Regions from separate parts of the Nocardioides sp. NBC_00368 genome, predicted to be linked through region 3. Evidence: riboswitches for the same ligand, from Rfam matches in the RefSeq annotation. Region 3 holds a riboswitch; each other region holds the start of a gene.
What was found. Region 3 has a riboswitch for cobalamin ahead of OG984_RS29255 (ABC transporter substrate-binding protein). Riboswitches for the same ligand answer to the same signal wherever they lie in the genome.
Positions count from the first base shown of each region.

Region 1: linked by a shared signal. The riboswitch ahead of OG984_RS28290 (nitrite reductase) and the one ahead of OG984_RS29255 (ABC transporter substrate-binding protein) in region 3 are both predicted to bind cobalamin.
Region 2: linked by a shared signal. The riboswitch ahead of OG984_RS28325 (VWA domain-containing protein) and the one ahead of OG984_RS29255 (ABC transporter substrate-binding protein) in region 3 are both predicted to bind cobalamin.
Region 4: linked by a shared signal. The riboswitch ahead of OG984_RS28355 (ribonucleotide-diphosphate reductase subunit beta) and the one ahead of OG984_RS29255 (ABC transporter substrate-binding protein) in region 3 are both predicted to bind cobalamin.

Region 1 covers NZ_CP107970.1:5,913,538-5,921,455, reverse strand. The annotation lists gene cobM (precorrin-4 C(11)-methyltransferase) at 1-342, opposite strand, end outside; gene cobJ (precorrin-3B C(17)-methyltransferase) at 339-1,880, opposite strand; gene OG984_RS28295 (precorrin-8X methylmutase) at 1,877-2,485, opposite strand; partial or broken gene OG984_RS28290 (nitrite reductase) at 3,173-3,364, opposite strand; cobalamin riboswitch at 3,420-3,623, opposite strand; gene OG984_RS28285 (ABC transporter substrate-binding protein) at 3,728-4,894, shown strand; gene OG984_RS28280 (tripartite tricarboxylate transporter permease) at 4,908-6,434, opposite strand; gene OG984_RS28275 (tripartite tricarboxylate transporter TctB family protein) at 6,427-6,954, opposite strand; gene OG984_RS28270 (Bug family tripartite tricarboxylate transporter substrate binding protein) at 6,951-7,918, opposite strand, start outside.
Region 2 covers NZ_CP107970.1:5,922,442-5,929,431, reverse strand. The annotation lists gene OG984_RS28335 (cobyrinate a,c-diamide synthase) at 1-1,865, opposite strand, end outside; gene cobO (cob(I)yrinic acid a,c-diamide adenosyltransferase) at 1,859-2,473, opposite strand; gene OG984_RS28325 (VWA domain-containing protein) at 2,473-4,587, opposite strand; cobalamin riboswitch at 4,613-4,752, opposite strand; gene cbiE (precorrin-6y C5,15-methyltransferase (decarboxylating) subunit CbiE) at 4,803-6,002, shown strand; gene OG984_RS28315 (hypothetical protein) at 6,217-6,957, shown strand; gene bluB (5,6-dimethylbenzimidazole synthase) at 6,919-6,990, opposite strand, start outside.
Region 3 covers NZ_CP107970.1:6,115,439-6,123,356, reverse strand. The annotation lists gene rhaS (rhamnose ABC transporter substrate-binding protein) at 1-1,024, opposite strand, end outside; gene OG984_RS29275 (ABC transporter permease) at 1,030-2,118, opposite strand; gene OG984_RS29270 (ABC transporter permease) at 2,115-3,158, opposite strand; gene OG984_RS29265 (sugar ABC transporter ATP-binding protein) at 3,155-4,681, opposite strand; gene OG984_RS29260 (NAD(P)H-dependent oxidoreductase) at 4,860-5,558, shown strand; cobalamin riboswitch at 5,587-5,773, shown strand; gene OG984_RS29255 (ABC transporter substrate-binding protein) at 5,828-6,892, shown strand; gene OG984_RS29250 (FecCD family ABC transporter permease) at 6,892-7,911, shown strand; gene OG984_RS29245 (ABC transporter ATP-binding protein) at 7,908-7,918, shown strand, end outside.
Region 4 covers NZ_CP107970.1:5,930,304-5,938,221, forward strand. The annotation lists gene OG984_RS28340 (cobalamin biosynthesis protein) at 1-670, shown strand, start outside; gene OG984_RS28345 ((2Fe-2S) ferredoxin domain-containing protein) at 658-1,014, opposite strand; gene OG984_RS28350 (ribonucleotide reductase N-terminal alpha domain-containing protein) at 1,130-2,845, opposite strand; gene OG984_RS28355 (ribonucleotide-diphosphate reductase subunit beta) at 2,845-3,849, opposite strand; cobalamin riboswitch at 3,971-4,188, opposite strand; gene OG984_RS28360 (CbtB domain-containing protein) at 4,422-4,637, shown strand; gene OG984_RS28365 (CbtA family protein) at 4,637-5,413, shown strand; gene OG984_RS28370 ((2Fe-2S) ferredoxin domain-containing protein) at 5,415-6,086, opposite strand; gene OG984_RS28375 (cobalt-precorrin-6A reductase) at 6,083-6,808, opposite strand; gene OG984_RS28380 (cobyric acid synthase) at 6,805-7,918, opposite strand, start outside.

The DNA.
Region 1 (7,918 bases), 200 kb from region 3:
TACGCCGGGCGTCACGTCCCACGGCACTGCGGCCTCGTCGAGCCGCCGGGTCTGCTCAGCGACCGCCGAGTAGACCGACGGGTCGCCGGAGACGAGGCGTACGACCTGCTTGCCGTCACGATGAGCGGTGACGATCGCCTCGACGATCTGGTCCAGATCGAGCTTCTGGGTGTCGACCAGCTCGGCCTCGGGACTGCAGTGGGCCAACACCTCGGGATCCAGATAGGTGCCGGGATAGAGCACCACCTCGGCGGCCTCGAGCAGCCTCGTCGCGCGCACGGTCAGCAGGTCGGCCGCACCGGGGCCGGCACCGACGAAGTGGACGGTCATCGGATCGGTCATCGGACATACCTCGGCGTCCAGACCTGTCCGGACGCGGTCACCTGTGTCGAGCTCGCCCCCACGATGACCAGGCACTTCATGTCGATCGATGCGGGATCCAGGTCACCGAGGGTGGTCACCGTCAGCGACTCCTCGGCCCGCCCGACGTCGCGGCCGACGATGACGACGGTGTCGGGCTTGCGCTGCTCGAGGAGTACGTCGCGCGCCAGCCCGATCTGCTCGGTGCGCGAGCGCGAGGCGGGGTTGTAGATCGCCAGCACCAGGTCGGCCGCGGCGACCGCGCGCAGCCGCTCCTCGATGACCGGCCACGGCTTGAGGCGGTCCGAGAGCGACATCACCGCGAAGTCCGCACCGACCGGAGCGCCTGCCCGGGCGGCCACGGCCTGGACCGCGCTGACACCGGGCAGCACCCGGACACGTACGCCGGCATAGGCCGGATCCGAAGCCGCCTCGAACACGGCGGACGCCATCCCGAAGACACCGGCGTCACCGCCGGAGACGACGGCGACCCGCTCCCCCGCGAGCGCCAGGTCCAGCGCGTGCCGGGCACGGTCGACCTCGACCGTGTTGCCCGAGGCGTGCCGCTGCAGCCCAGCACGTTGCGGCACCCGGTTGACGTAGGGCGCGTAGCCGACGACGTGACCCACCTCGGCCAACGCGGCCGACACCTCGGGCGTCAGCCACCCGTCCGGCCCTGGCCCCAACCCGACCACGAGCACCTCCCCGCGCTCCGCACCCTCGACCGGCTCGGCCACGGAAGCCTCCGCCGAGCTCGTCTGCCGCATGCGGCCTGCCGAGGCGGAGGCGGGAGCGGTGTCCCCGGGAACCACGATGAGCGAGAAGTACGGCACCGACTCCGGATCCACGTCCGCCACCGGCAGCCAGCGCTCCTCGGGCTGCGAGGCACGCTCGACGTACCAGGCACCCTCGAGCCGCCCGGCCGCAGCCAGCGCGGCGCGAACCGCCGGGAAGGTCCGGCCGAGCTTCATGATGATGGCGGCCTCGGTGTCGGCCAGGCGCCGGGCGAGCTCGGCCTCGGGCAGGGTTCCGGGCAGCACGGTGAGGACGTCGGTCTGGCGCACCAGCGGCGTCGAGACGGCAGCGGTGGCGGCCGCGAAGGCCGGGACGCCCGGCACGACGGAGGTCTCGTAGACCTCCTTGAACCGGTCGTGGAGATACATCGAGGAGCCGTAGAAGAGCGGGTCGCCCTCGGCGAGCAGGACCACGTCGCGCCCGGCGTCGAGATGGGCCGAGAGCCGGACCGCGCAGGACTCGTAGAACTCGGCCATCGCCCCGACGTAGCCACCCGGGTGCGAGGTGGTGCCGGTGGTGACCGGGTAGCGCAGCTCCTCCTCCACCGCACCGGCCGGGATCAGCGATGAGGCGATCCGGCGGGCGTGGGACTGCTTGCGCACCCCGGCGTGGTAGGCGATCACCGGCGCCGCACCGATCAGCCGGGCGGCCTTGAGAGTGATCAGCTCGGGATCGCCCGGACCGATGCCGACGACGGTGAACCGGCCTGGGGTCACGCTGCTCATTCCTGCTCCTGGGCGAGTGCGTTGAGTGCGGACGAGGTCATCGCGGAGCCGCCACGACGGCCTCGCACGGTGACGTAGGGGATGTCGATCCCGTGGTCGTCGGCGAAGGCGGCGAGCGCCTCCTTGGACTCGGCGGCGCCGATGAAGCCGACCGGGCAGCCGACGATCGCGGCCGGCCGCGGACCACCGTCGAGGATCATCTCGAGCAGGTGGAAGAGCGCCGTGGGGGCGTTGCCGATGGCGACGACGGAGCCCTCCAGGTAGGGCTCCCACAGCGACAGCGCGGCCGCGGTGCGGGTCGTGCCCCAGGCCCGGGCCAGCGCCGGGACGCGGTCGTCACCGAGCATGCAGAGCACCTCGTTGTCGCGCGGCAGCCGGCTGCGGGTGACCCCGGTCGCGACCATCGTCGCGTCGCACAGGATCGGTGCCCCGGCCTCGAGCGCGCCGCGCGCGGCCTTCACCAGGCCGGGGTGGATGACCAGGTCGGCGGCGAGATCGACCTGTCCGCTGCCGTGGATCATCCGGACGGCGAGCCGCTCGGCGTCGGCGGGCACCGCGGAGAGGTCGGCCTCGCGCCGGATGGTCGCGAAGGAGTCGACGTAGATCGCGGGTCCCTGGTCGATGTAGTCGTAGCGCCGGGTCGGGCGCGCCTGCGGCGCAGGCACGAGTACGCCGCGCCACGGTGTCACCACGACCGCCGGCGCCCGCTCGACCAGCGCCTCGACGGCGGCGCGGTCCAGAGCCCCGTCGGCGGCGGCGACGTGCTCGCCGCCGGGCACCTCGCCGAACCCGAGCTCCTCGGCCGCGGCCGGCACCCGAGCATCGGCCGGGACCGGCTCGACCAGCGGGCCATCGAGCTCCGAGACGTGCCAGGCCGCAGACGGCCCCTCGCCGCGTACGTCCAGGAAGCGTGCGGCGAGCGCGACCAGGCGGGACGCGGCCTCGGCGAGCGGCACGACCGGCCCCCATGAGTCGCCGACGCGCAGCTGACCCTCAGCACCCGAGAGCGCCACCAGACCGAGATCGCACTCCCGCGAGACCAGGTCGCCGCGACCGTCGTCGAGCACGAAGAGAAACCGTCCCGGGAGCGCCGCCAGCCGGGGCGAGGCGCACAGCAGGCGGTCCAGCGACGCGGCGACGCCACGCAGGTCGGCCCGTCCGCCGGCGAGCCCGGTCTGCGGGGAGACCATCACGTTGCGTACGAGCTCATGGGTCTGCGCCGGCACCAGACCGGTCGCCTTCAGCGCGGTGAGCACCTCGCCGGGCAGCGCGCCGTCGACAGCGGGCAGGCCGCGCACCTGCAGGTTGGCGCGCCCGGTGAGATAGACGCGGCCGTCGCCGTAGGTCTCGGCGACGGAGATCAGCGACAGCAGCGAGGCGGAGGAGACGGACCCGCCGATCAGGCGCAGCCGCACCAGCAGGCCGTCCTCGGCCGGCCACGGACGGCCGACTCCTGGGCACCGGTCGGTTCGGACTCGGGACATCGCCACACCTGCTCTGGTCAGGTGCCCTTCCGCGGGGCACGTGGTGACCTGGCGGCGGGCGCCGCCAGAGCCAGCAGGTCTTCGGACTCGGAATCGATCGGTGCGGGACGCCTTCCCGGAGCCAGGCTCCAGTGGCTGCCCCTCCCGGAGGAGGTGCGTGCCCCGCCCGTCATCCTCACCGCTGCGCGTCAGTCCCGGACTCTCACCGGGTTCCCTGACCCCATCAGGCATGGAGTACGACTGGCAGGGCGAGACTACCCACTTGCGGACACGGCGCCGAATTGCTCGCGGCCCGGCCGCTGTTTGTGCCAGTGTTCGGCTACTCGGAAACTTCCACACGTCTTCGCACAGATGGAGTCCCCCGTGACCGGATCGGCTCGTCGGAAGCTGTTCGTTCTCGCGCCCGTCTCGGCGCTCGCGCTCGGTCTCACCGGATGCGCCACCACCTCGGAGTCGAAGGTCGCGATCGGTCTCGTGGTCCCGACCTCCGGCGCCCACAAGTCGATCGGCACCGACATGTCCCGCGGCTTCGACCTCTACCTCGACCAGCACGGCGGCAAGCTCGGTGGCCGGCTGGTCGACGTCATCGAGGCCGACGAGGGCGACCGGGTGAGCACCGGCGTGGCCGCGGTGTCCAGGCTGATCGAGGACGAGGAGGTCCAGGCGGTCGTCGGGCTGGTGGGCTCGGAGACGGCGCTCGCGGCCAAGGACGTCGCGGACAGCAGGGAGACCCCGCTGATCGTCACCGGCGCCGGGGCCGACCAGTTCGCCGACGGCTCTGACTACCTGTGGCGCACGTCCACGACCAACGCAGATCTGGGCGGCTCGCTCGGGAATGCGGTCGCCCAGGAGACCGACCGCGGCTCGGCCTACGTCGTCGCCTCCGACGACGCCGCCGGTCACGAGTTCTCCGACAGCTTCATGATCGCCTTCGAGGCGTCCGGCGGCGGCGTCGCGGGGCAGAGCTACACGCCGGCCGCCGTGACCGAGGACTGGTCGGGGCTCTTCGAGAAGGTGAAGAAGTCACGTGCGGACGCGATCTACGCCGCGTACACCGGGAAGGAGGCGGAGGCGTTCGTCCAGCAGTATCGCGACTCCGGCCTGGCCCGGAGCACCCCGCTCTACGGCCCCGGCTTCCTGACCGAGGGCGACGTGCTGTCCACCCTGGGCGGCGACGCGACCGGGGTACGGACGGTGCTGCACTACAGCGACGCCATGGACTCGCTGATGAACGACGCCTTCGTGAAGGACTACCGCAAGGCCTACGACGCGACCCCGACGGCCTACTCGGTGCAGGCCTACGACGCCGCGGCCGCGCTCGACAAGGCGCTCGGCCTCTCCGACGACGTCGACCGCAACGAGATCGCGGACTCCCTGGGGTCCGTCGGCACGATCGTCAGTCCCCGCGGGAACTGGACCTTCGACCCCAACCACAACCCCGACCAGTCCTACTTCCTGCGGGTGGTCAGGGGCACTGCCGACGGCCCCCGCAACGTCGTGCTGGAGGAGATCGCCTCAACGGGCAGCTGAGGCGATCTCCAGCTCAGCGATCCGCCTCGACCAGCTCGTGCTCCAGGTCCTCCTCCTTGCGGCGGAGCACGATCGACCCGGCGAGCGCGAGCAGCAGCGCGACGTACACGACGATCGCGAACGGCGACTGCACCAGCGTCAGCCAGTCTCCCTGGGCGATCTGCAGGGCCGAGCGCAGCTGCCGCTCGAAGATCGGCCCGAGGATCAGCCCGACCACCATCGGCGCCACGGGATAGCCGTAGCGGCGCATGAAGAAGCCCAGGATGCCGAGCACCAGGAGGACCATGACGTCCTGCGGGCTGAAGTGCACCGCGAAGGCGCCCAGGGCTGCGAACAGCAGGATGCCGGCGTAGAGATAGTGCCGCGGGATCTGGAGCACCTTCACCCACAGCCCGACCAGCGGGAGGTTGAGCACCAGCAGCAGCACGTTGCCGATGTAGAGGCTCGCCACCAGCGGCCAGACCAGGTCGCCGTGGTCCTTGAACAGCAGCGGCCCCGGCTGGATGTTGTAGTGCTGCAGCGCCACCAGGATCACCGCGGCCGTGGCCGAGGTCGGGATGCCGAGGGTCAGCAGCGGCACCAACACACCGGCCGCCGAGGCGTTGTTGGCCGCCTCGGGCCCGGCGACGCCCTCGATGGCACCGTGGCCGAACTCCTCCTTCGCCTTCCCGCGAGCGAGCTTGCGCTCGGCGGAGTACGACAGGAACGTGCCGACCTCGGCCCCACCGGCCGGCAGGGTGCCGATCGGGAAGCCGATCGCGGTGCCGCGCAGCCACGGCTTCCAGGAACGCCGCCAGTCCTCACGCGTCATCCAGGTGCGCCAGCCCCGGGTGACCGGGACGAGCTGCTGGGGTCCGCGGCGCAGCTGCGCACCCACGTACAGCGCCTCGCCGACCGCGAAGAGCGCGACCGCGACGACCACGACGTCGATGCCGTCGTTGAGCACGGGTACGCCGAAGGTGAACCGCATCTGCCCCGACATGCCGTCGACACCCATGAGCCCGATGAACATCCCGACGCCGAGAGCCGCCAGCCCGCGGGACACCGAACGGCCCAGCAGCGCCCCGACGGTGGTGAAGGCGAGCACCATCAGGGCCACCTTCTCGACGGGACCGAGCTTGACCGCGAGGTCCGCGGCCAGAGGCGCCAGGAAGGTGAGCGCGACCGTGGCGAGCGTGCCCGCCACGAACGACCCGATGGCGGCGGTGGCGAGCGCCGCGGCGCCCTTGCCGCGCTTGGCCATCTTGTTGCCCTCGAGCGCGGTGATCATCGAGGACGCCTCGCCGGGCGTGTTGAGCAGGATCGAGGTCGTCGACCCGCCGTACATGCCGCCGTAGTAGATGCCGGCGAAGGTGATCAGCGCGGCCGTCGGGTCCAGCGCGTACGTCAGCGGCAGCAGCAGCGCGACGGTCATCGAGGGCCCGATGCCGGGCAGGACGCCGACCGCGGTGCCGAGGATGACGCCGATGAAGGCGAAGGCGAGGTATTCGGGGTGCGCGGCGGTGGCGAACCCCTCCAGGAGCAGGGTCAGGTTATCCATGGAGGAACGCCACCCCTTCCAGGAACGGGCCCGGCGGCAGCGAGACGCCGAGGCCGCCGGCGAAGACGATCTGGATCGCGAACGCCATCACCAGCCCGATCAGCAGGGAGCGCCACCAGGGGCGGGCCCCCAGGATGACCGCGCCGGCGGTGAACAGCGCGGTGCCGGCCAGCGGCCAGCCGACCAGGCCGATCAGGAGGGCGTGGCCCAGGACGGCCGCGGCCAGCAGGCCGGCGGTGAGCCAGTCGGTGCCGCCGGAGAGGTCGACGTCCTCGCCGCCCTCGGCCTCGCCGCGCTCACCGCGCAGGACACGCACCAGGGTGATGCCACCGGTCACGACCAGCAGGCCGCCGACCAGGTAGGGCATCGTCCGCGGCCCGATCGCGCCGGCGGCGGTGACCGGTTCGGCGATGCTTCCCGCACGGACCAGCGCGAACACACCGAGGGCGAGGATGCCCCCGGCCATGGCCGGCTCCCCGAAGGAGAGCCGGCCAGGCTGGGTGGGGGTCTGCGTGGTCACTGGACGAGACCGATTTCCTCGAGCGTGGTCTGTGCGGAGGCGACCTCCTCGTCGACGTACGTCTCGAACTCCTCGCCCGCCATGAACGCGTCGTCCCAGTCGTTGGTCTCGAGGACCTTGCCCCAGGCGTCGGACTCGGCCGCCTCGGTGACCAGGTCGGTCAGGGCCTCGCGCTCGGAGTCGTCGAGGTCGCCGGGGGCGACGATTCCGCGCCAGTTGGTGAGCACCAGGTCGATGCCCTCGTCGGTCAGGGTCGGCACGTCCGGGAGCAGGCCGGAGGGCTCCTCGCCGGAGACGGCCAGCGCCCGGAGCTTGCCGGCCTTGATCTGCTCGGCGTACTCACCGACGCCGGAGATCCCGGCGTCGACCTTGCCGCCGAGCAGCGCGGTCACCGACTCGGCGCCACCGTCGAAGGGCACGTAGTTGAGGCTCTTCGCGATGTCACCCGAGGCCACGCCGCTGGCCTTGAGCAGCTGGCCGGCGAGGATCTGGTCGGTGCCGCCCGCGGAGCCGCCGGCGATCGCGACGTCCTGCCCGTTGGCCTTGATGTCGTCGACCAGGTCGTTGATGGTCTGGTACTTCGAGTCGGCCGGTACGACGACGACCTCCTGCTCCTCGGTCAGCTTCGCGATCGGGGTGGTGTCGGCGAGCTTGGTGGCCGACTTGTTCGTCTCGATCGCGCCGACCATGACCAGGCCCATCACCATGAGGGTGTTGGGGTCGGTCTCGTTGGCGAGCTGGGCCAGACCGACGGTGCCGCCGGCCCCGGGAACGTTGGACACCGAGGCGGTCTCGAGGATTTTCTCGCCGGTCAGCACCTCGGAGAAGGCGCGGCCGGTCTGGTCCCAGCCGCCGCCCGGGTCGGCGGGGACGACGATGTTCACGCTCGTCGGCGCCTCCTCGGCGGACGAGCCCGAGCTGTTGACCGAGCTGCACGCGGTGAGGGAGGTGCCGGCCAGGGCGG
Region 2 (6,990 bases), 190 kb from region 3:
GCGTCGCCGGGCACCGTCGCCGGGTCCAGCGCGAACCCGTCCTCGGCGCGGAGGCGGACCTCGGTGACCGTGCGGCCGGCCTGCTCCAGCGCCGCGTGGGGCTCTGTGAACTGCGGATGGACCACGACGGGCTTCCGCCACTTCCTCGCTCTCGCGACCAGCGTGAATGCTTCTGCCGCCCCTGCCGTCGGGAGCACCTCGGCACGCTCACGGCCATGATGCTTGGCCAGCGCCGCCCGCGCCGGCTCCTCGTCGGGGTAGGCGGCCGGTGCGAGCGAGTCGTGGAGTGCCTGGTCCAGCCACTCCGGTCGCGGGTCCGGGTAGACGTTCACCGCGAAGTCGAGCAGCCCGTCGCCCACCTCGACGTCGCCGTGGTGCCGCAGCGGGTCCGCAACCTTGCCGTCCCAGCCGCTGGTCGCGCCTGTGTTGGTCTCGACACGACGTCGTTCGTCCCTCACGACGTCGGCTCGACCAGCGGGGTCGGCTCGGCCAGTCACCGAACGAGCGGCGAAGGCACGCGATGCTTCGGCGAAGCGGCGGGCGAGGTGCGGATGGCCGGCCCAGTGCACGTGGAGGTAGGACGCGTGGACGGTGTCGCTGCTGAAGCCGGTCGGCGCGCCGTCGACGGTCCACGCCGCCTGGGTCCCGGCCGGGGGCGAGGTGGTGGTGCGGTGGAACTCGTGGCCGGTGACCTGCTCGCCGGCCCGGGTGAGCAGGGAGTCGGAGGCGGCGACCGCGACCGGGTAGCGCAGGGTGAGCCGTTCGCTCATCGCGGCGTGGGCGGGGATGGCGCCGGCCATCGGGACCTCGTCGAGCGACTCGGCCAGGTAGAGGAGTCCGGCGCACTCGGCGACGGTCGGGATCCCGGCCTGGACGGCGGCCTTCAGGTCTCGGAGCAGGCTCGTGTTCGCGGCCAGCTCGGCGGCGTACACCTCCGGGAACCCGCCGCCGAGGTAGATCCCCCTGGTGTCCTCGGGGAGCGCGGGATCGGTGAGCGGGTCGAAGGGGCGTACGTCGCAGCCTGCCGCCTCCAGGAGCTCCTCGGTCTCGGGGTAGCGGAACGTGAACGCCCTGCCGCCCGCGACGGCCACCACCGGGCGATCACTCTGGTCCTCGACTGTGTCGTCTCCGCGCAGCTCCTCCAGCGGATCCCAGGGATCATCGTCGAGGTCCGGCGCTGAGCGAGCGACGTCCAGGAGCGCCGAGAGGTCGAGGTGAGCGGCCACCTGCTCCCCCAGCCGCTCGATCAGCGCGACCGACTCGTCCCGCTCGGCGACGGGGACGAGACCCAGGTGACGCGACGGGGAGGCGAGCGACTCGTCCCGCGGGAGCATGCCGAGCACCGGCAGGCCGACCTGGTCCAGCGCTCGCCGGATCTCATCGGCGTTGCGCCCGGGAGAGCATCGGTTGAGGACGACTCCCCCGATGCGTACGGACGGGTCGAAGGCCGCCATGCCCGCCGCGATCGCGGCAGCGGACCGGGACATCCGGGCGACGTCGAGGACCAGGACGACGGGCGAGGAGGTCAGGCCGGCGACGTGCGCGGTGGAGGCGAAGCCGTCGGTGCCGAGGCGGCCGTCGTAGAGGCCCATGACGCCCTCGATGACCGCGACGTCCGCCCCGGCGGCGCCGTGGAGCAGCAGCGGTACGACCCGCTCGACGCCGACGAGGTGTGGGTCGAGGTTGCGGCCTGGGCGTCCGGTGGCGAGCGCGTGGTAGCCCGGGTCGATGTAGTCAGGGCCGACCTTGTGACCGCTCACGGCGGTCCCGGAGGCACGCAGCGCCGCCATCAGCCCGGTTGCGATCGTCGTCTTCCCCGAGCCCGTCGAGGGAGCCGCGACCACCAGCCTGGGCAGGGTCACCATTCGATGCCCTTCTGGCCCTTCTGGCCGGCGTCCATGGGGTGCTTGATCTTGGTCATCTCGGTAACCAGGTCGGCGACCTCGAGCACGGCGGGATCGGCGTCACGGCCGGTGATCACGACGTGCTGGCGCCCGGGGCGCTCGGAGAGCACCGACGCCACCTCCTCGGCGGAGACCCAACCCCACTTGATCGGGTAGGTGAACTCGTCGAGGACGAGGAGGTCGTAGCGCTCCTCGGCCAGGCACCGCTTGATCTCGGCCCAGCCCTCGGCGGCGGCCGCAGCGTGGTCCTCGGCCTCACCCTGCTTGCGCGACCAGGACCAGCCGGAGCCCATCTTGTGCCAGTCGACCGGTCCACCCTCGCCGGTCTCCTCGTGCAGCTTGCCGAGGCGCTCGAGCACGGTCTGCTCGCCGATGCGCCACTTGGCCGACTTCACGAACTGGAAGACCCCGATCCGCCAGCCCTGGTTCCAGCCGCGCAGTGCGAGTCCGAAGGCGGCGGTCGACTTGCCCTTGCCGGGACCGGTGTGGACCATCACCAGCGGCCGGTTGCGGCGCTGGCGGGTGGTGAGCCCGTCGTCGGGTACGTTCAGCGGCTGTCCCTTCGGCATCAGGCAGCGCCCCTTCCCATGGTGGATCCGGTGAACCCGTGGACGGCCGACGTCAGCGCCTCGGCGCTCACCTCGGCGACCGGGACGTGCTCGGCACCGAGGTGCTCGGCCAGCCGGCGAGCCAGCCCGAGCCGCATCGGCCCGCTCTCGGAGTCAATGACGACGGTGGTGACGCCCAGACCGGCGACGTACGCGGCGGCCTGCTGCGAGCGCCGCACGGCGTCCTTGCCGTGGGTCTGCGCAGCTTTTCGGGACGAGTTGGCGCGACCGTCGGTGACGACCACGAGCAGCGGCCGCAGATCGGGGTCACGCAGATGCTCGCGCTGCAGCACCCGGGCGGCCTCGAGGAGGCCTTCGGCCAGCGGCGTACGTCCTCCGGCGGGCACCTCGTCCAGACGTGCCGCCGCGAGGTCGACCGACCCGGTCGGCGGGAGCACGAGCTCGGCACCCTCGCCGCGGAAGGTGATCATCCCGACCTTGTCGCGGCGCCGGTAGGCGTCGAGGAGCAGGGAGAGGACCGCCGCCTTCACCTGCGCCATCCGCTTGCGCGCGGCCATCGACCCGGACGCGTCCACGCAGAAGAGCACCAGGTTGGCCTCGCGGCCCTCGCGGACCGCGGTGCGGAGGTCCTCGAGCCGGAGCTCGACCTTGGCCGAGGTGCGCGGCCGGGCGGCCTGCTTGCCCGCGGCGGCCTTGAGCGTCTCGACGAGGTGGAGCGAGCCGCGGGTGCTGGTGTTCGCGCCGATCCGGCGGCCGCTGCTGCCGATCGCCTTGCTCCGGCCGCCGGTGCGGCCGGTGCCCAGGCCGGTGACGGTCAGCAGGCGGGGGCGGTAGGCCGGGGCGGCCGCGGTGACCGACTCGGGTGCGGGAGCGGAGGGCGTGGGCGGCGCCTCGGGGTGGTCGTCCGCGGAATCGGCTGTGTTGGTCTCGGCACCGTCTCGCTGGCGCTCGTCGGGTTCGACCGACGGGGGTTCCGCGTCGGTCGAACCGTCGCCGCTGGGCGGAGCCGGATCGTGCCCGTCCTCCGGCCCGTTCTGAGGCCCGTCCTCGGGCCCGCCCTCCGGAGGCTCCGGCGGCAGCTCCTCGTCGCCGAGGATGCGGTCGAGGAGGTCCTCGTCGAGGCCGGGAGCGTCGAAGGGGTTGCGACGGCGGCGATGCGGGAGAGCCAGGAGCGCGGCCCGGCGGATGTCTTCGCGGGTGACCTCGGAGCGCCCGGCCCAGGCCGCGTGCGCGACGGCGGTGCGGGCGGTGACGATGTCGGCGCGCAGCCCGTCGACCTCGAAGGCCGCGCAGACCTCGGCGATCTTGAGCAGCCCCGGCGCGGTGAGCCGGACCTTCCCGACCAGCGCGCGGGCGGCCGAGATCCGGGCGGTCAGGTCGCGCTCGGCGGCGACATAGCGCTCGACGAACGCGGGAGAGTCCATGTCGAAGGCCATCCGGCGGCGTACGACCTCGGCGCGGAGCGCGGGGTCCCGGGGCGCGGCGACCTCGACGGTGAGCCCGAAGCGGTCCAGCAGCTGCGGACGCAGCTCGCCCTCCTCGGGGTTCATCGTGCCGATCAGCACGAACCGCGCGGCGTGCTCGACCGAGACCCCGTCACGCTCGACCGAGACCCGGCCCATCGCGGCCGCGTCCAGCAGCAGGTCGACCAGGTGGTCGTGGAGCAGGTTGACCTCGTCGACGTACAGCAGGCCGCGGTGGGCCCGGGCGAGCAGCCCGGGCTCGAACTCGACCGCACCGCGCGACAGCGCGCTCTCCAGGTGGAGCGAGCCGACGACCCGGTCCTCGGTGGCGCCCACCGGAAGCTCGACCAGCCGCACCGGCCGGCTCTCCACGACGGCAGCGGACCCGAACGGCCCGTCCGGCGACTCCGCGGACGGGTCGGCGGGGTCGATCGAGAACCGGTCCCCGGCGTAGACCGAGATCGAGGGCAGCACGGCCGCCAGGCCGCGTACGGCCGTCGACTTCGCGGTCCCCTTCTCGCCACGGACCAGCACCCCGCCGATCTCCGGGGAGATCGTGGTGAGCACGAGCGCGAGGCCCATGTCGTCGAGCCCTGTGGCTGAGTCGGCCTGACAGCCGAGAACGGCAGAAAATGGGTAGTGCACCGGCATGAGAGGCTCCCGCTCCCTATCGCGTTGGATGGATGGACGCGGGGCCGGTCTTCGGACTTGCCGAGTCCCCCGTGTGGGGCTCGGTTCACCGCAGCGGGCCTGTGCCGGAATCTCACCGGCTTCCCAGATTCTCCCGTCCCACCGTCCCCACCGTCTCCGGTGGCTGGGCAGTCGGGGCACCTCGCGCCTGTGCGGTCACTGTAGCGTCTGGCCTCATGATCGTCGTGGTGGGCATCGGTGCCGGAGGTTGGGACGAGATCCCCGTACGTCACCAGCAGCTGATCCGGGAGGCCGCGACCCTCCTCGGCGGCAAGCGTCATCTCGACCTCGTCCCTGACGTCCCCGGCCAACGGCGCGAGCCCTGGCCCTCGCCGCTTCGCGATGGCCTTCCGGCGCTGCTCGAGTCGCTCCCGGCGGACGCGCCCGTCGTCGCGCTGGCCTCCGGCGATCCGCTGGTCTCCGGCATCGGGACGACCCTGATCGACCTGCTCGGCACAGCGAACGTACGGATCGAGCCGGCCGTCTCCTCCGTCGCCCTCGCCCGCGCCCGGATGGGCTGGCCGGCGGAGTCGTGCGTGGCGGTGAGCCTGGTCGGCCGCGACGTGTCGCTGCTCGCCCGCGAGCTCGCTCCCGGCCGCCGGATCCTGGCGCTGTCCTCCGACGAATCGACCCCTGCCTCGATCGCGAACCTCCTGGTCAAGAGCGGCTTCGGAGGGTCTGCGCTGACCGTGCTGGGCGAGCTCGGGGCGGAGACCGAGAGCGCGCGGGCCGGGACGGCCTCGACCTGGACGGGCGAGTCGCCACGGCTCAACATCGTGGCGATCGAGTGCGTCGGGGCGCCGCTGTTCGGCTGGGCGGCCGGTCTACCCGACGACGCCTTCGAGAACGACGGCCAGCTGACCAAGCGCGACCTGCGCGCCTCCGCCCTGGCTCGCCTGGCACCGACCCCCGGCGAGCACCTGTGGGACGTCGGCGCCGGTGCCGGATCGGTCGGGATCGAGTGGATGCGGGCACACCCTTCCTGCGCCACGACGGCCGTCGAGGCCAGCCCCGAGCGGGCCGCCCGGATCGCCCGCAACGCGGCCCGTCTCGGCGTGCCGGGCCTCGCCGTCATCGAGGGCCGCGCCCCCGACGCCCTGGCCGGCCTCCGCTCCCCCGACGCGATCTTCATCGGCGGCGGCGCGACCCGCCCCGGCGTCCTCGACACCTGCCTCGCCGCCCTCCGCCCCGGCGGGCGCATCGTGGTCCACGGGGTCACCCTGGAGACCGAGCAGCTCCTCGCAGGGCTCTACAAAGATCGCGGCGGCGAACTCACCCGCATCGCCGTCGAGACCACCGCCCCGATCGGGTCCTTCACCGGCTGGGCGCCTGCGCGCACCGTCACGCAATGGGCCTACACGGCCAACACATCCTGATCCCTCGCCCGGCCCCCGCTCGGCCCCTCGCCGGTCCTGGTGAACAGGTGCTGCCACCGTGCTTTTGATAGAGGAAACTGGCTTGTGAATCGTTCACAAGCCAGTTTCCTCTATCAAAAGCACGAGCCGACCACTGTCGCTGCCGCTGCCCGACCGGTATGCACCTGACTGGTATGCGATGGACGCCCCCGTGGTCCCGACCTAGCGTCGTCGCATGCTGATCACCACGCAGCAAGCTTGTGAGCGCCTCGCGAAAGTCCATCTCCTCGGCCGCAACCAGGCGCTGCGCATCCTGCAGTCAGGACTCGCCGGCCCACGCACGCGAGTCGGCTCGGCATACCGATACGACAGCGACGCGATCGAGCGGCTCCTCGCCCGGCCGCGCAGCACCGACGAGGCTCTCGACCGGCATCGGCCGTTCATCGCGCGCATCGGCCGCGCCAGACACTTCGATCCCGACGCCACGTGGGAGGAACAGCGCGCGGATGTCGCGACGGGGTGGTACCTGCCCTCGCTCGCCTACCAACAGATGCGCCCACGACTCCCGGTACCGTTCCTGGCGACGCTCGGCGCCTGGGTGGTCTTCGGCGCGGAGATCACCGGCTATGAGAGGTCGCTTCACCCCGCCGTCGAACCACGCGAGCAGCCACCTGATCAGCCGCAATCCAAGCGCCCACAGAACCGGCGCCTCCCACCGGCCAGCCTTGTCCTCGGCCGTCCGGGCGACTGGTTCTCGGAGTTCGAGGACACCTGGCTGCCGATCGAGAACGGCGCTACCTGGACTCTGTGGGGTGCCCTCAACTCGACCCCGCCACGCGCCGACCCCCGCAGCATGTACTACCAGGACCAACTGGAGGAGGAGCGCTTCCTCAAGCGCCTCTACTCGACCGGTCGACACCGGGCCCTCGCCCGCACCCTAGAAGGTCTCGTCGTGGACGACCGTGGAGAGCGGTGAGCGGTGGCGCCAGCCGAAGCGCTCCAGGTCGGG
Region 3 (7,918 bases):
CGAAGTCGTCGATGTTCGACTCCTCGAAGACCGTCGGCTCACCGAGGACGACGACGCCGTCGGCACCGACGGTGTACTCACCCAGGTCACCGGCCTCGAAGGTGTCGCCCTCCTTGCCCTCGATGTCACCGGAGGCGAGAGCCTCGGCGGTGTACGCGGCCAGGTAGCCGAGCTGCTCGGGGTCCCACAGCGCGAAGGACTTCACGGTGCCGTCCTTGACGTACTCCCGCATCTGGTTCGGGGTGCCGAGACCGGTCAGCGCGACCTTGCCCTTGTACTGCGAGTCGGACAGGTAGCGCGCGGCCGCGGCGATGCCGACCGTGGTCGGGCTGATGATGCCCTTGAGGTTCGGGTGGGACTGCAGCAGGCCGGCGGTCTTGTCGAAGGAGGTCTGGTCGTCGTCGTTGCCGTAGACGGTGTCGACGAGCTTGATGTCGGGGTGGTTCGCGGCCAGCTCCTCCTCCATCAGCTTGATCCACTCGTTCTGGTTGGTGGCGTTGGCCGCCGCGGAGAGGATCGCGATCTCGCCCTTGCCGCCGATCTGCTCGGCGATCAGGTCGACCTGGCTCTTGGCGATGCCGGCGGCGTCGGCCTGGCTGACGAAGACGTCGCGGAACTGCGGCTCGGTGTCGGAGTCCATCGTGACGACCTTGGTGCCGGCGTTGCGGGCCTCGTCGAGGGCGTCGCCGATGGCGGTCGGGTCGTTGGCCGAGACGACGAGCGCGCCGGCACGCTGCTGCGTCGCGGTGTTGATGAAGCTGACCTGGGAGTCGGGGGTCGCCTCGGTCGGGCCGACCTGCGACCACTTCGTGCCGATCTCGTCGGCTGCCTTCTGGCCGCCCGCGTCGGAGGCGTCGAAGTAGGGGTTGCCGAGGTTCTTCGGGATGAAGGTGATGCTGCTGGTGTCGCCGCCACCCTCTCCATCGCTGCCGCTGCCGCTCCCGCCACCGCAGGCGGACAGGGTGAGGCCGAGGGCCGCAACGATGGCGACGGCACTGCCGGCGCGTCGGAACTTGCTGGTCATGTCTCTCACTCCGATTTCTTTGAGTTCTTCGAGGATGGTTTGTCCGAGCTCTGCTCTACCCGTTCTTTGGGCAGCCGATAGGTGCCGACGATGCGACCGGTCCAGCCGAGGACGCTGGCCGCGATGACCGCTGCGATGAGGAGTACGCCGGTGATGATCTGGATGAGGTTGGCGCTGAGTCCGTCGAGGCGCAGCGCGCTGCCGATGGTCCCGATCAGGACGACGCCGGCGATCACCCCGGGGATCGCGCCGCGGCCGCCGAAGATGGACACCCCGCCGAGCAGCACCGCCGCGATGACCTGCAGCTCCATGCCGGTGGCGTTGTCACCCCGCGCACTGCCGTAGCGCAGCGTGAAGTAGATGCCGGCCAGCCCCGAGATCAGGCCGCTGAGCGTGAACAGGATCAGCTTCGTACGGTCGACGTTGACACCCGAGAAGCGGGCCGCATCCTTGCTGAGACCCGCGGCGAAGATGCCCCGACCGAACGGCGTGAAGTGCAGGACGACCGCGAAGAGCACGATCAGGACGACCAGCGGAACCGTCATCAGCGGGATCTGGGAGTCGCCGATCCGAGCCTGTACGACATCGCCCCAGGCGTCGGGCCAGTCGGTGATCGCGGTGGTGCCGAGCGCGCCGACCGCGATCCCGCGGAAGAGCGCCATGGTGCCGATCGTGACGGCCAGCGACGGCAGCCCGTAGCGGGTGACGAGCACGCCGTTGAGCGCTCCCGCGACCGCGCAGGCGAGCAGCGCGAGCACCATCGCGGCCACCATCGGGAGGCCTTCACGGTGCAGCACCCCGAACAGGACGCTGGAGAGCCCGACGACGCTCGCCACCGACAGGTCGATCTCGCCGGTGATGATGATCAGGGTCATCGGCAGCGCGATCAGCAGGATCGGCGCGATGTCGAGCACCAGGAAGTAGACCGTGATCGGGTCGGAGAAGTTGAGGATCGCGATCGAGGCGTACGTCCACACGACCACGAGCAGGGCGATGATCGCCGTGTCCCTGGTCATCAGGGTGCGCTGCCACCACGGCTTGGCGTGCGCGGCGTACGTCCGGGCGGGCGCCTTCTCGGAGAGCAGGCTGGTCATGCTTCTTCCCTCTCTGCGAGGAGCTTGTCGTGCTGACGGCGGGCGAAGTAGCGGTCCAGGACGATCGCGCCGATGATCAGCGCGCCGACGACGGCCTGCTGCCAGAAGTCGGGGATGCCCAGGACCGGGAGCGCCCGGTTGATGGTGGTGAGGAGGTACGCCCCCAGAGCCGCCCCGAGCACGGTGCCGCTGCCGCCGAAGATGGCCACGCCACCGACGACGGCGGCGCCGACGGCCTCGAGCTCGATGCCCAGGCCGACACCGGAGCTGATGGTGCCGTAGCGGGAGACGTACAGGATCCCGGCGAGGCCCGCGAGCGCACCCGAGGTGGCGAACGCCTGCAGGACCCGGCGCTTGTCGCGCAGCCCGTAGAGCGTGGCGGCATCGGGGTCGGAGCCGATCGCGTAGAACTCGCGGCCGACGCGGGTGGAGCGCATCAGATAGATGGCCACGGCCAGCAGCGCGAACGAGATCCACGCCAGGTTGGGGATGAACAGGAACGATCCGGTTCCGAAGTCGAGCAGCCCGGGCGGGATGTCGGAGGCGTTGATCCGGTCGCTGCCGGCCCACTCGAGCATGATCCCGCGGTAGACGTAGAGGGTGCCGAGGGTGATCACCAGCGCCGGCACCTTCGCGAAGGCGACCAGCACCCCGTTGACCAGACCGAGCACGGCGCCCGCGGCGACTGCGATCAGCACGACGAGGATCACCGGGAGCCCGGTGTCGAGGAAGAGCCGACCGGCGAGGTACGCCGTCAGCCCGAGGGTCGACCCGACGCTGAGGTCCACGTTGCGGGTGACGATCACCATCGCCTGGCCGATCGCCAGGCAGACGAGGATCGCCGGGGTCAGGGTGAGGTCGCGCCAGCCGTCGGTGCTGAACAGGAAGTTGGGGTTCACCGCCGTGGTCACCACGAGCAGCAGGATGAAGGCGACGGCGATGCCGGTCTCGCGCTGCTTCAGGAGCCAGGTCAGCCGGCTGGCTGCTCTGTGGCGTGGCTGCGGCGCGGCCGGGGCAGGCGCGTCGAGCGTGGTGGTCATGATGCCTCGCTGACGTTCAGGGTGGTGGAGTGGTGGGCCGTCGCCGCGCGCATGACGGCCTCGGGGGTCGCCTCCTCGCGGCTCAGCTCGGCCGTCTGGTGACCCTCGCTGAGGACGATCACGCGGTCGGCCATCCCGAGCACCTCGGGGAGCTCGGAGGAGATCATCAGGATCCCGAGGCCCTCCTGCGCGAGCGTGGAGAGCAGTCGGTGCACCTCGGACTTGGTGCCGACGTCGATGCCTCGGGTGGGCTCGTCGATGATCAGCACCTTCGGCTGGGTGGAGAGCCACTTGGCCAGGACGACCTTCTGCTGGTTGCCGCCCGAGAGGGTGCCGGCGAGGGTGTCGAGGGTCGCGGCCTTGACCTCGAGCCGGGCGGCCCAGTCGGCGGCCGAGCGGTTCTCGATGCCGGTGCTGATCAGCCCGGTGCGGGCGAGCCGGCCGCTCGTCGGAAGCGTGATGTTGCGCGAGATCGGTGCGTCCAGGACGAGGCCGTGCTGGCGGCGGTCCTCGGGGACGAAGGCCAGTCCCATCTCGATCGCGCGTCGCGGGTCACCCGGCGGGACCGGCCGCCCGTCGAGGGTCACCTCACCGCTCTCGTAGGGGTCGACGCCGAAGATCGCCTGGGCGACCTCGCTGCGCCCGGCACCGACGAGGCCGGCCAGGCCGACGATCTCACCTTCGCGGACGGTGAGGCTGATGTCCTGGAACAGGCCGGTGCGGGTGAGGCCGCTGACCTCGAGCAGGGGCTTGCCGACGGTGGCCTCGAGCTTCGGGTAGAGGTCGGAGACCTCGCGCCCGACCAGTCGCTGGACGATCTCGTCCTCGGTGACCGCGGCGATCGGGTCGGTGGAGATGTAGGCGCCGTCGCGCATCACCGTGATGGTGTCGCACAGCGCGAACACCTCGTCGAAGCGGTGCGAGATGAACACGACGGCGCAGCCCTGGTCGCGCAGCGTGCGCGCCACGGTCATCAGTCGCTCGACCTCGTTGCCCGACAGGGCCGCGGTCGGCTCGTCCATGATCAGGACCTTGGCGTCGAGCGAGAGCGCCTTGGCGATCTCGATCAGCTGCTGGTCGGCGATCGAGAGACCCTCGGTCGGGCGGTCGGGCTCGATCGGCACGCCGAGCCGGGCGAAGAGCTCGATGACCTCGGTGCGCATAGCGGCACGGTCGATCCTGCCCCAGCGGTTGGTCGGCTGGCGTCCCATGAAGATGTTCTCGGTGACCGAGAGGTCGGGGAAGAGGGTCGGCTCCTGGTAGATGACCGCGACGCCGGCCTGCTTGGCCTCGGCGGTGTTGCGGAAGTCGACCTGCTCCCCGGAGAGCAGATAGTCGCCGGCGTCGCGGCGGTAGAGCCCGGCGACGATCTTGACCAGGGTCGACTTCCCGGCTCCGTTCTCCCCCACGAGCGCGTGGATGGATCCGGCCTCGACCCGGAGGCTTCCAGACCGGAGGGCGCGTACGGGGCCGAACGACTTGGCCACGTCCCGCAGCTCCAGTGCGGCGGGTGTGTCCGGCATGGGCAGCTCCTCGAATTGAAAGGTTTCAAGCCTGGTTTACGCTAGTGATGGCAATCACATACGTCAACACTCTTCGGCCGCTAATTTGAGCGAGGTTCGGACTTTGTGGTCAGACCGGCACGACGCCCACCCACATCCAGGCGGGAATCCTGCCGCGTCAGACCGCGTTCAGAGACCCATGCACGCACTCTGGGTATGGGCACATCCGCACGCGTCGTCCCTCAACGGACGGTTGCAGGAGGCGGGCCGGAACGCTCTCGTCGCGACCGGCTGGACCGTCGACGAGATCGACCTCTATCGAGAAGGTTTCAATCCACTTCTGGTGGAACGGGGCGAGGCCGACGTACGCCACCACCAGGACCGCCTGCGGGAGGCAGATCTGCTGGTCGTGCAGTTCCCGCTGTGGTGGTATTCGGTGCCGGCCATCCTCAAGGGCTGGATCGACCGGGTCTTCGAGTCGGGGTTCGCCTTCGACGTACCGGATCCGGAGACCGGCAAGCCGCTCAAGTACGGCAAGGGCGGCCTGGCCGGCAAGCGCGCCCTGACCATCGTCACGGCCGGCGACCGGGCCGCGACCCTGGGCCCGCGCGGGATCAGCGGCCACATCGAGGACGTCCTGTGGCCGCTGCTGCACGGCACGTTCTGGTACACCGGGATGGACCCGCTGCGTCCGCACCTGATCACCGACGCCGACCTCGTCGACGCCGAGGTCATGGCACGGATCGAGGCCGACCTGAGCGTACGTCTCGAGGGCGTGATGACGGAGCCGCGGATCGCCTACCGGCCGATGGTCGAGGAGCAGTACGACCACACGATCAAGCTCCACGACTCGGTTGCGCCCGGGCAGGACGGGCTCAGCGCCCATCGCGAGGGCTGAGGGCGTCACGGCGGCGGGCGGGCGCGCCTGCTACGGTCTTCGGGCCAGCCGCTCGGGACGTAGTCCCGGCACGGGAACCCGGTGAGAGTCCGGGACTGACGCGCAGCGGTGTGGGTGACGGACGGGACACTGTGCCACTGGGCCCTCGGGTCTGGGAAGGCGTCTCGCGCCGGTCGATCCCGAGTCCGAAGACCTGCTGGCCCTGCAGCAGACCGCTGCCGGTCAGCACGGGCGACGCGCACCAGCCCGCGACCCGCTCGAGGACCGACGTGCACCTGTCTCGCACCATCCGACCGACCCTGATCCGAACGGTCGCCGCGAGCGCCGTGCTGGTGCTCGGCGCCGCACTGGTCGGCTGCGGAGCCGGCCAGCCCTCCGGCGCGCAGCAGGCGGCGGCCGACGCCGGCGACGCTGCCGGCTTCCCGTTCACGCTGACCAACTGCGGTCGCGAGATCACCCTCGAGGCGCCACCCGAGCGGGCGGTCTCGCTCAACCAGGGTTCCACCGAGATCCTGCTCTCGCTCGGCCTCGCCGACCGGATGGCCGGCACCGCGGTGTGGACCGACCCGGTGCTCGACTCGCTCGCCGAGGACAACGAGCGCGTCCCCCGGCTCGCTGACGACTGGCCCTCCTACGAGCGCGTACTGGAGGCCGAGCCCGACTTCGTCACCGCCTCCTTCATCAGCACCCTGGGCGAGGGTGGGGTGACCACGCCGGAGGACCTGGAGAAGCTGGGCGTCGGCTCCTACCTCTCCCCCGCCGAGTGCGTCAAGGACAACGAGGGCGACGACGACGGCACCCGTCTCGACCCTCTCGAGATCGAGACGATCTTCCAGGAGATCACCGACCTGGCGCGGATCTTCGGCGTCCCCGACCGCGGCGAGAAGCTGGTCGCCGACCTGTCGCAGCGGCTGGAGGCCGCCCGGACGAAGGCACCCGCCGGCGAGGTGAGCGCGATGTACTGGTTCGCGAACTCCGAGTCGCCCTACCTGGCCGGCTGCTGCGGCGGCCCCGGCATCATCGGCCGCACCCTCGGTGTGGAGAACGTCTTCGACGACACCACCGACGAGTGGCCGCAGATCAACTGGGAGACCGTCGCCGAGCGCAACCCCGACGTCATCGTCCTCGGCGACCTGACCCGCAAGAGCCAGACCGCCGAGACGGCCCGCGCCAAGATCGACTACCTGAAGAGCAACCCGGTCACCGCCCGGATGGACGCGGTCCGCAACGACCGCTTCGTGACGGTCTCCGGCGCCGAGCTCAACCCCTCGATCCGCACCGTCTACGCGGTCGAGAACGTCGCCGACCAGCTGGCCGCCCTCGGCCTCCGCTGATGTCGGCGCGCCGCGTCCCCCGCGCCGGCGTCCTGCTGGCCCTGGCTCCCCTGGTGGTGGTCGCCTCGGTGGCGGGCGCCATCACCGTCGGCCCCTCCGACCTGAGCATCGCCGACGTCTACGGCGTCGTGGCCGACCGGGCCGGGCTCGGGTCCTCCGAGCTGACGCTGCTGCAGCAGAGCATCGTGTGGGACCTGCGGCTGCCGCGTACGTTGCTCGCGGGGATCTGCGGTGCGGGTCTCGCCATCTGCGGGATCATCCTGCAGTCGCTGCTGCGCAACCCGCTCGCCGACCCGTTCGTGCTCGGCATCTCCTCGGGTGCCTCCACCGGCGCGGTCTCGATCGTCGTCCTCGGCGTCGGCTCGGGCGCGATCGGGCTCTCCACCGGGGCGTTCGCCGGTGCGCTCGCCTCGTTCGCCCTGGTGCTGCTGCTCGCCTCGCTCGCCGGCGGCACCACCGACCGGCTCATCCTGGCCGGCATCGCGGCGACCCAGCTCTTCTCGGCGCTCACCTCGTTCATCGTGTTCACCGCAGCCGATGCCGAGCAGACCCGCGGGGTGCTGTTCTGGCTGCTCGGGTCGCTCTCCTCGGCCAGCTGGACCGACGTACTCGTGTGCGGGGTGATCGTGCTCGGCGGGCTGCTCTGCTGCGTCGTCGGCGCCGGCTGGCTGGACGCGTTCGCGTTCGGCAACGACGCGGCGGCCTCGCTCGGCGTCGACGTCGCGCGCATCCGGGCGGTGCTGCTGGTGCTGACGGCGCTGATGACGGCCGTCATCGTCGCGACCTCGGGCGCGATCGGATTCGTCGGGCTGGTCCTCCCCCACCTGGCCCGCGCCCTGGTCGGGGTCGGGCACCGGCTGCTGCTCCCGGCCACCGCGCTGCTCGGCGCGATCTTCCTGATCTGGGTCGACACCGCGGCCCGGACCGTGATCGACCCCGAAGAGCTCCCCGTCGGGGTGGCGACCGCGCTGGTCGGGGTGCCGGCCTTCGCGCTGGTGCTGATGAGGGCGCGGCGATGACCGCGCT
Region 4 (7,918 bases), 190 kb from region 3:
GGCGGTCCTCGGCGGCCGCTCGCTGGAGCGGGAGGCGTTGGCGGTCCACGAGCATCTCGACCGCGACGACCTTCCCGCCGCGCGGCAGCGGCTCACCCACCTCGTCGGCCGCGACACCGCCGAGCTCGACGCCTCCGAGGTCTCCCGGGCCGTGGTCGAGAGCGTCGCGGAGAACACCTCCGACGCGGTGGTCGCGCCGCTGGTGTGGGGAGCCGTCGCCGGCGTACCCGGACTCCTCGGCTACCGCGCCGCCAACACCCTGGACGCGATGGTCGGCCACCACAACGAGCGCTACGAGCACTTCGGCTGGGCCAGCGCCCGCCTCGACGACCTGCTCAACCTCCCCGGCTCGCGCCTGTCCGGCCTGCTCACCCTGGCCGCGGCTCCGTCCCGGGCGAAACAGGCCTGGCAGGCCTGGCGCCGCGACGCCGCGCAGCACCCGAGCCCGAACGCCGGTGTCGTCGAGGCCTCCTTCGCCGGCGCCCTCGACGTCCGCCTCGGCGGCACCAACCGCTATTACGGCAACCGGGTCGAGCATCGCGCGGTGATGGGTGACGGCCGTGCCGCGACCCCCGCCGACGTCGTCAGCGCCACCACCCTGGCCCGCAGGGTCGGCACCGGCGCGGCCGTGGCTGCGGCGGCGTACGCGGCGGTCGCTCAGCGGCCGTGACGAAACGCCCGGGCCATGACCGCGGGCGGCGCGTCGGCGATGCCCGGCCCGCCGGCGCGGGTCCACTCGGCCAACGCGCCGGCGACCCGCTCCGAGCCGGCCCGGGCGACCCAGACCGGCCGGGCCCCACGCTGCCGCCCCTCGGGTGAGGGGCCGACGACCACGACGTCGGCACGTTCGCACGGGCCGAGGCAGTCGGCGACACGTACGGTCGCCGACTCCCCGGCCGCCGCGTTCAGTGTCGTGAGCACGGCCGCGTGGTCCACCCCGGGCGACTTCCGCTCGGTGCCGCAGCAGCAGCCGCGGCAGACCGTCAGCGTCGGCCGCCCGGCGGGGGCGCTCATCCTTCGCAGGCCTCGCAGTCCGGGCCGTTCTCGATGGCACAGACCGCGGCGTCGCTCCAGTCGTCCCAGCTCAGGTCGTCGATGGCGTCGGTGGTGGTCGGGTTCTCGTTCATGGTCATGCTCCTGTGGTCGAAGTGGTCGAAGAGGACTGCTTGCTGGCCTGGATGCCGGCACGCGAGCGCAGGTAGTACAGGCTCTTGATGTTCGGGTCGAGCAGCGCGAGCTTGTGGATCTTGCTGATGTACTGCGGCGTCGCGTCGGCCTGGAAGAACAGGTTGAGCGACTGGGCCTGGTCGATGTAGACCTGCCGGTCGGAGGCCCGGGCGAGCAGGATCTCCTGGTCGATCTCGTAGCCGGTCCGGAAGACCTCCTTCTCGTGGTCATCGAGCCACGAGACGTGCTGCACGGAGCCGCCGTGGTCGATGATGTCGGAGATGTGCGCCTGGTCGTAGACGCCACGCTCCTTCATCACCTCGACGAGGTTCTGGTTGGCCCGCGGCATCTCGCCGGCCGAGGTGGTCTGGTTCCAGACGTTGGCGACGTACGGCTCGATGCCCTGGCTGGTGCCGCCGACGATCACCGCGGTGCTCATCGTCGGCGCGATCGCCATCAGGTGGGAGTTACGACGGCCGACGCACCACTCCGGGATGCCCGCGACCGAGCCCATCCACCGCGACGCGGCGTCGGCACGCGACGAGATCCGCTCGAAGATGTCCTTGTTCAGCGCTGCCGCCTTGTCCGACTCGAACGGCACCCGCTGCTTCTGCAGGTAGTCGTGGTAGCCCATCACGCCGAGGCCCAGGCTGCGGGCCTTCTCGGTGTAGCGCACCGCCCGCTCCAGACCGCGGATGGTGCGAGCCTTGCGCAGGAACGCCTCGGCGACCGCGTCGAGGAAGACGGTGGCGACGTACGCGGTGTCCTGGTCCTTCCACTCGTCGTAGGTCGACAGGTTCAGCGAGGAGAGCACACAGGTGTAGGAGTGGTCCTCGTCGCTGAAGAGGGTGATCTCCGAGCACAGGTTGGAGGCCTTGTTGGCCAGCCCGTTGGCCTGGTAGGACTCGGTCTGGGCGGCGTTGACGGTGTCGACCTTCCAGATGTAGCCCTTGCCGAGCACCACCCGGATCTTCAGCACCCGCTGGTAGCGCTCGAGCGCATCGCGATCCCCGGCCAGCATCCGGTCGATGAAGGCCTGGCTGAAGATCCAGCCGACGTTCTTGTTGGCCGGCTCGCGGAAGATCAGGTCGGCGAGCTCGTAGAAGTCCGGGTGGTCCACGGGCAGGTAGCCCGCCCAGGAGCCGCGGCGGGTGGCGCCCTGGCTGATCTGGTTGGTCATCTCCACGAAGTTGCAGAAGACCGGGACCACGCCGTTGGCCTTGCCGTTGTCGCTGAACTTCGCGCCGCGCGGCCGGACGTCACCGAGGTACGCCGAGGTGCCGAACCCGTTCTGGGACAGGATCGCGGCCTCCTTGAGGGTCTCGTAGAAGCCCCAGACCGAGTCCTCGACGTAGGAGCCCTCGCACGAGACCGGCAGGCCGCGGTCGGTGCCGAGGTTGGACAGCACCGGCGTCGAGGGGGAGAGCCAGCCGTTCCAGATCGCCTCGAAGAACGGCTCCGTCCAGGAGACGCCGTCCTCGCGGGCGTACATCTCGTCGGCCAGCTCGCCGGCGGTGGCCGCGATGGTCTCGTAGCGCTCGCGGACGCTCTGGTCCGCGACGGTGTACTTGGCCTTGAACATCGCGTAGCCCGCGGTGGTCATGAAGGCCGGCACGGTGCCCTCGTCCTGCAGTGCCTTGCGCTCGGCGGAGAGCGCCTCCCAGCTGGTGCTGCCCATCAGAACTCAAACTCCGTCTCGCCGATGTTGCGGTTGTATTCGTTGCCGGTGACCTGGAAGAAGTCGTGGAACTGGGTGCCGTTGATGCCGGCGTAGAACCACTCGGCGACCGGGTTGGTCTCGACCCCGAACAGCGGCTCCATCCGCATGTTCTCCAGGGTCATGTCGATGCGGGAGCGCACGAAGGCCTCCAGATCGGCCTGCTCGATGCCGGTGATCGGCCCGTGGGCGAAGAGCATCTCCACGATCCGGGCCTCGTGGGCGTAGAGGTGCTCGGCGACGCCGCGGACGCGGGCGAAGAGGTCGTCGCGCTCGGCCTCGAACTTGTCGGCCGGGACGGTCGCGGCGTACTCGTCCAGCGTCGTGTTGAACAGCCAGGCACCGCCGGTGGCGTGCAGGTTCTCGTCGCGGGCGGAGAAGTTGATGCCGCTGATCACGTTCTGCAGCAGGTTCTTCCCGCCGGACTGGAAGTGCTTGAGGAAGGCGAAGTTGGAGTAGAGGACGCAGTTCTCCATCAGTGTGAAGACGCTCAGCGCGTAGAGCAGGTCCTCGTCGGCGATGGCGTCCCACACGAAGGCGATCCGCTCGGCCAGCACCGGGTCGTTCTTGTAGGAGTCGTAGAACTCCTCGGTGTCGATCATCAGGGTCTTGTTGAGCTTCGCGTAGAACGGCGCGTGCATGTTCAGCTCGGCGAACGAGAAGGCGTTGGTCATCATCTGGATCTCGGGCCGCGGGAACGCGTGGAAGAGCCGGTCGCCCCACACCTCGCCGCCGAGGATCAGCTCGTAGATGGTGAACAGCTTCAGCGTCGTCTTGACCGCGGCCTGCTCGGCGTCGGTCATGTTGACCAGGAAGTCCTGCTTGTCGTTCTCGACCGGGATCTCCTCGGCGGTCCAGAAGATGCTCCGCTGCTTCTTGGCCAGGTCCTCGGCCATCGGATAGTCGAAGACGTACGCCGACTTCTCGGTGCGGATCGGTAGACCCTCGGTGTCGATCAAGCCCATGCCCCCCTTGTTCACGCAGGCCCCGCGGCCCGCTGGATGTCTCGTGCATCCGTGCCGGGGCAGGAGAGGACGGCGTCGTACGCGCTCGATCCCCTGACCTTCCCTCGAGGTCGCGGACCCCACCATGAGGTGGGCACTGGCAGGTCTTCGGACTCGTGGGCGTGATCGTGCTCGGTCCTAGTGGCCGTCGCTTCCCAGGAGCCGGCTTGCTCCCAGTGCTTCGTGACGGCGGTCGTTCCCACTCACCGCTGCGGGGCAGTCCCGGACTCACACCGGGTTCCCTCTTGCCTCTTCCGCCTCGTCACCGAGGTGGAAGAACCAGCTGCGGGCACCACTATATGCGGGAATTACACCAATGCAACTTCCTAGATCTTGTGTTTCGTCGACTCCATGGAACGCTGTGGGTGCGGCCGGAGCCCCGACGTGGCATGATGCCGCCAACGGACATGAGGAAGCCGGTGGAACTCCGGCACAGTCGCGCTACTGTGACACCGCCTCGCGGCGGTGGAGTCAGACCCGAGTGTCCGTCCAACCCCAACGAACAGGGACGCAGGTATCCCTGAGGAGGACATATGTCGCAGCACGCTGTGGCGCCGGTCGCCGGCGCAGATCTGCCCACCATCCCGCTCCGTGAGCTCGCCCCCTGGGCGCTCTTCTTCGGTCTGCTCGGGCTCCTGGCGCTCTTCTTCATCAGCGCCGACCAGGGCGCCGTCTCGATCCCGTCGGGCACCCTGATCCACGAGTGGGTCCACGACGGTCGTCACCTGCTCGGCTACCCCTGCCACTGATGAGCCCGCGTGCCTTTCTCGTACGCGGCCTGCTAGCCGGCCTCCTCGCCGGGGTCGCCACCTTCCTGGTGGCGTACGCCGTCGGTGAGCCGCAGGTCGGTGCTGCCATCGCACTGGAGGAGGCCGGCGCCGACGGACACTCGCACTCGCATGCCACCGAAGGTGCTGAGGGTGAGGAGGAGGCCGCCGAGGTCTCCCGCACCAACCAGAGCACGTGGGGGCTGCTGACCGGCACCCTCGCGGTCGGCGTCGCGCTCGGCGGCATCGTCGGGCTCGTCGCCGCGGCCACGCTGGGTCGTCTGGGACGGCTCACCCCGGGCCAGTCGACGGCGCTCGTCACCCTGATCGGGTTCGTCGCGGTCGCCCTGGTGCCGTTCCTCAAGTACCCGGCGACCCCGCCGGCGGTCGGCAGCGGCGACACCATCGGCGTACGCACCGCGGTCTACTTCGCCTTCCAGGCCCTCTCGGTCGTGGCGGCGGTGGTCGTGACGTACGCCGCGGTGCGGCTGCGCGGCCGGTTCGGCACCTACCTCTCCGTCGTCGGCGCGATCGCGGCCTACCTGGCCGTGATGGTTGTCGCCGGAGAGCTGTTCACGACGGTCAACGAGGTCGGGGACTTCCCGGCCGACACGCTGTGGTTCTTCCGCAGGGCCTCGCTGATCACGCTCGCCACGATGTGGGGCGTGCTCGGAGTGGCGCTGACCGGGCTGGTCATTCGTCTGTACGCGGCAGAGCGCGCTGTCGCGGAGCGTAAGGCCCTCGCCGCCAGCCTGTGAGCTAGCGGGGGAGGCGGTAGGCCTCCACAGGACGGCCGCCGTCCAGGTGATCACGCACGATCACCCGGGCGGCGGCCGCTTCCACGTTGCCGTACCAGACGTCGTCGGGCTGCACGCTGAGCACCGGCGCCTGGTTGCACGGGAACTGGCAGCCGGTGTGGGTGATCAGCAGGTCGTCGTCGCCGAGACCGGCCTCCATCGCGCCCAGGATGACCGCCCTGGCGGTCTCCTCCGAGCCCTTCGCGGTGCAGCGCGGGCCGCGGCAGATCAGCACCTGACGTACGTGGCCGGGGACCCGCTCCCACGCGGGCGAGGTGAGCCCGGGCTCGGTGCCGGTGATCGGCCTGGTCTCGGCCAGCACCTCGGCGAGCTCGTCACGCGTGGTCGCCAGCATGGTCGCCACCCGGATCTCCGGGCGTCGTCCGCTGCGTTCGCGCCACCAGTGGGCCGCGATCCGGCGCAGCCAGGAGTGGCCCGGGGCGAGCGGACCGAGGCTGACCCCGGCCAGGGTGATGGTCTCCACGCCGGCGTCGGCGAGCCGGGTCAGCTCGGCGGAGAGCGAAGGCCCGCCCATCTGCAGGAAGGCCACGCTCGCGTCGAGCTCGCCGGCCCAGTCGAGCAGGTCCTGGCGCCGGTCGACGTCGGTCACCGACATCCCGACGACCACCCTCATCCGAGGCTCCGGACCCAGGCGACCGCGTCGGCGACGTCATCGACGATGCGGACGCCGTCGGCGCCAGCCGGGCGGCGCACGACCACCACCGGCACGCCGAGCTCGGCCGCCGCGGCCATCTTCGGCCAGGTGAAGGTGCCGCCGGAGTCCTTGGTGACGAGCACGTCGGTCCGGTGCTCGCTCATCAGCGCGAGCTCGCCCTCGATCTCGTAGGGGCCACGGCTGGTCAGCAGTGTCCAGGGTTCGGGCAGGTCGAGGTCGGGGCGGTCGACCACGCGGGCGAGAGCCGCGTGGCCGGCCAGCGCCGGGACGAACCGGGCGAGCTCCTGGCGCCCGACCGTGATGAACGGACGCTGCCCGAGATCGGCGGCGACCGCTGCGGCTTGGTCGTGGGTGTCGACGTAGGCCCAGGACGGGTCCGCCGGCCAGCCCGGCCGCTCCAGGCGGAGCAGCGGATGGCCGGTCTGCGCGCAGGCCGCCGCCGCGTTGGCCGAGATGCCACGCGCGAACGGATGCGTCGCATCGACGACGGCGTCGAAGTGGTCGAGAGCCCCCCTCAAGCCCTCGACCCCTCCGAACCCGCCGATCCGCACCGCGCCCACCGGCAGCCGGGGCCGAGCCACCCGGCCTGCCAGCGACGAGGTGACGTCCACGCCCTCCTCGAGCAGGCGCGCCGCCAGGTCCCGGGCCTCCCCGGTCCCGCCGAGGATCAGCAGTCTCATCGGATCCCCTCACCGGCGCTCGCGGCGCGACCGGCGGTCGCGAGGTCGAGCAGCGCGTCGACGTCGAGGTGCTCCTCGACGAGGTCGCCGATCAGGTCCAGGCGGCGCTCACGGGCGGCAGGGAAGGAGACCGAGGACGGCTCGCGGCCCAGCGTGGCCCCGAGGAACGCGCCGCGGAGAGCGTCGCCCTCCAAGGAGCCGTGCCACATCGTCCCGAAGACGTTGCCGGCCTGCGCGCCACCGAGGAACTCGGTGACCCCGTCGCCGCGGGTGATCCGGCCGTGGTGGATCTCGTAGCCGCTCGCCTCGACCCCGAGCGCCGACCCGGTGGGCAGGCGGAGGTTCTTGGCGGGGGCGAAGTCGGTGCGCACATCGAGGAGCCCCAGCCCCTCGACCTCGGCGACCGACCCCTCGACCCCGTCAGGGTCGGCGATCACACCGCCGAGCATCTGGAAGCCGCCGCAGATCCCGAGGAGCGGGCGGCCGCGGCGTACGTGCTCGATCAGGGCCACGTCGAGACCGCGCGAGCGCAGCCAGGCCAGATCGCTGATCGTGGACCGGGTGCCGGGCAGCACGACCAGGTCGGCGTCGGCGACGTCGGCAGGGGAGGAGGCGAAGACGACGTCGAGGTCCGGCTCCAGGCCGAGCGCGTCGACGTCGGTGAAGTTCGAGATGCGGGGGAGGCGTACGACTGCGACCTTGCGGGTGGCACCGGCTTCCGCGCGCCGCCCCTCCAGGTCGAGCGCGTCCTCGGAGTCGAGCCACAGCGACGGCTCCCAGGGCAGCACCCCGAAGACCCGGCGCTCGGTGAGCGACTCCAGCGAGTCGAGCCCGGGCTTCAGCAGCCCGGCGTCGCCGCGGAACTTGTTGATGACAAAACCGCTGATCAGGGCCTGGTCCTCGGGCTCGAGGAGGGCCAGGGTGCCGTACATCGCCGCGAAGACCCCACCCCGGTCGATGTCGCCCACGACCACGGTCGGCAGCCCGGCATGCCGGGCCAACCCCATGTTGACGTAGTCGCCGGCCCGCAGGTTGATCTCCGCCGGGCTGCCGGCACCCTCGGCGACGATCACGTCGAAACGAGAGGCGAGATCGTCGTACGCAGCATGG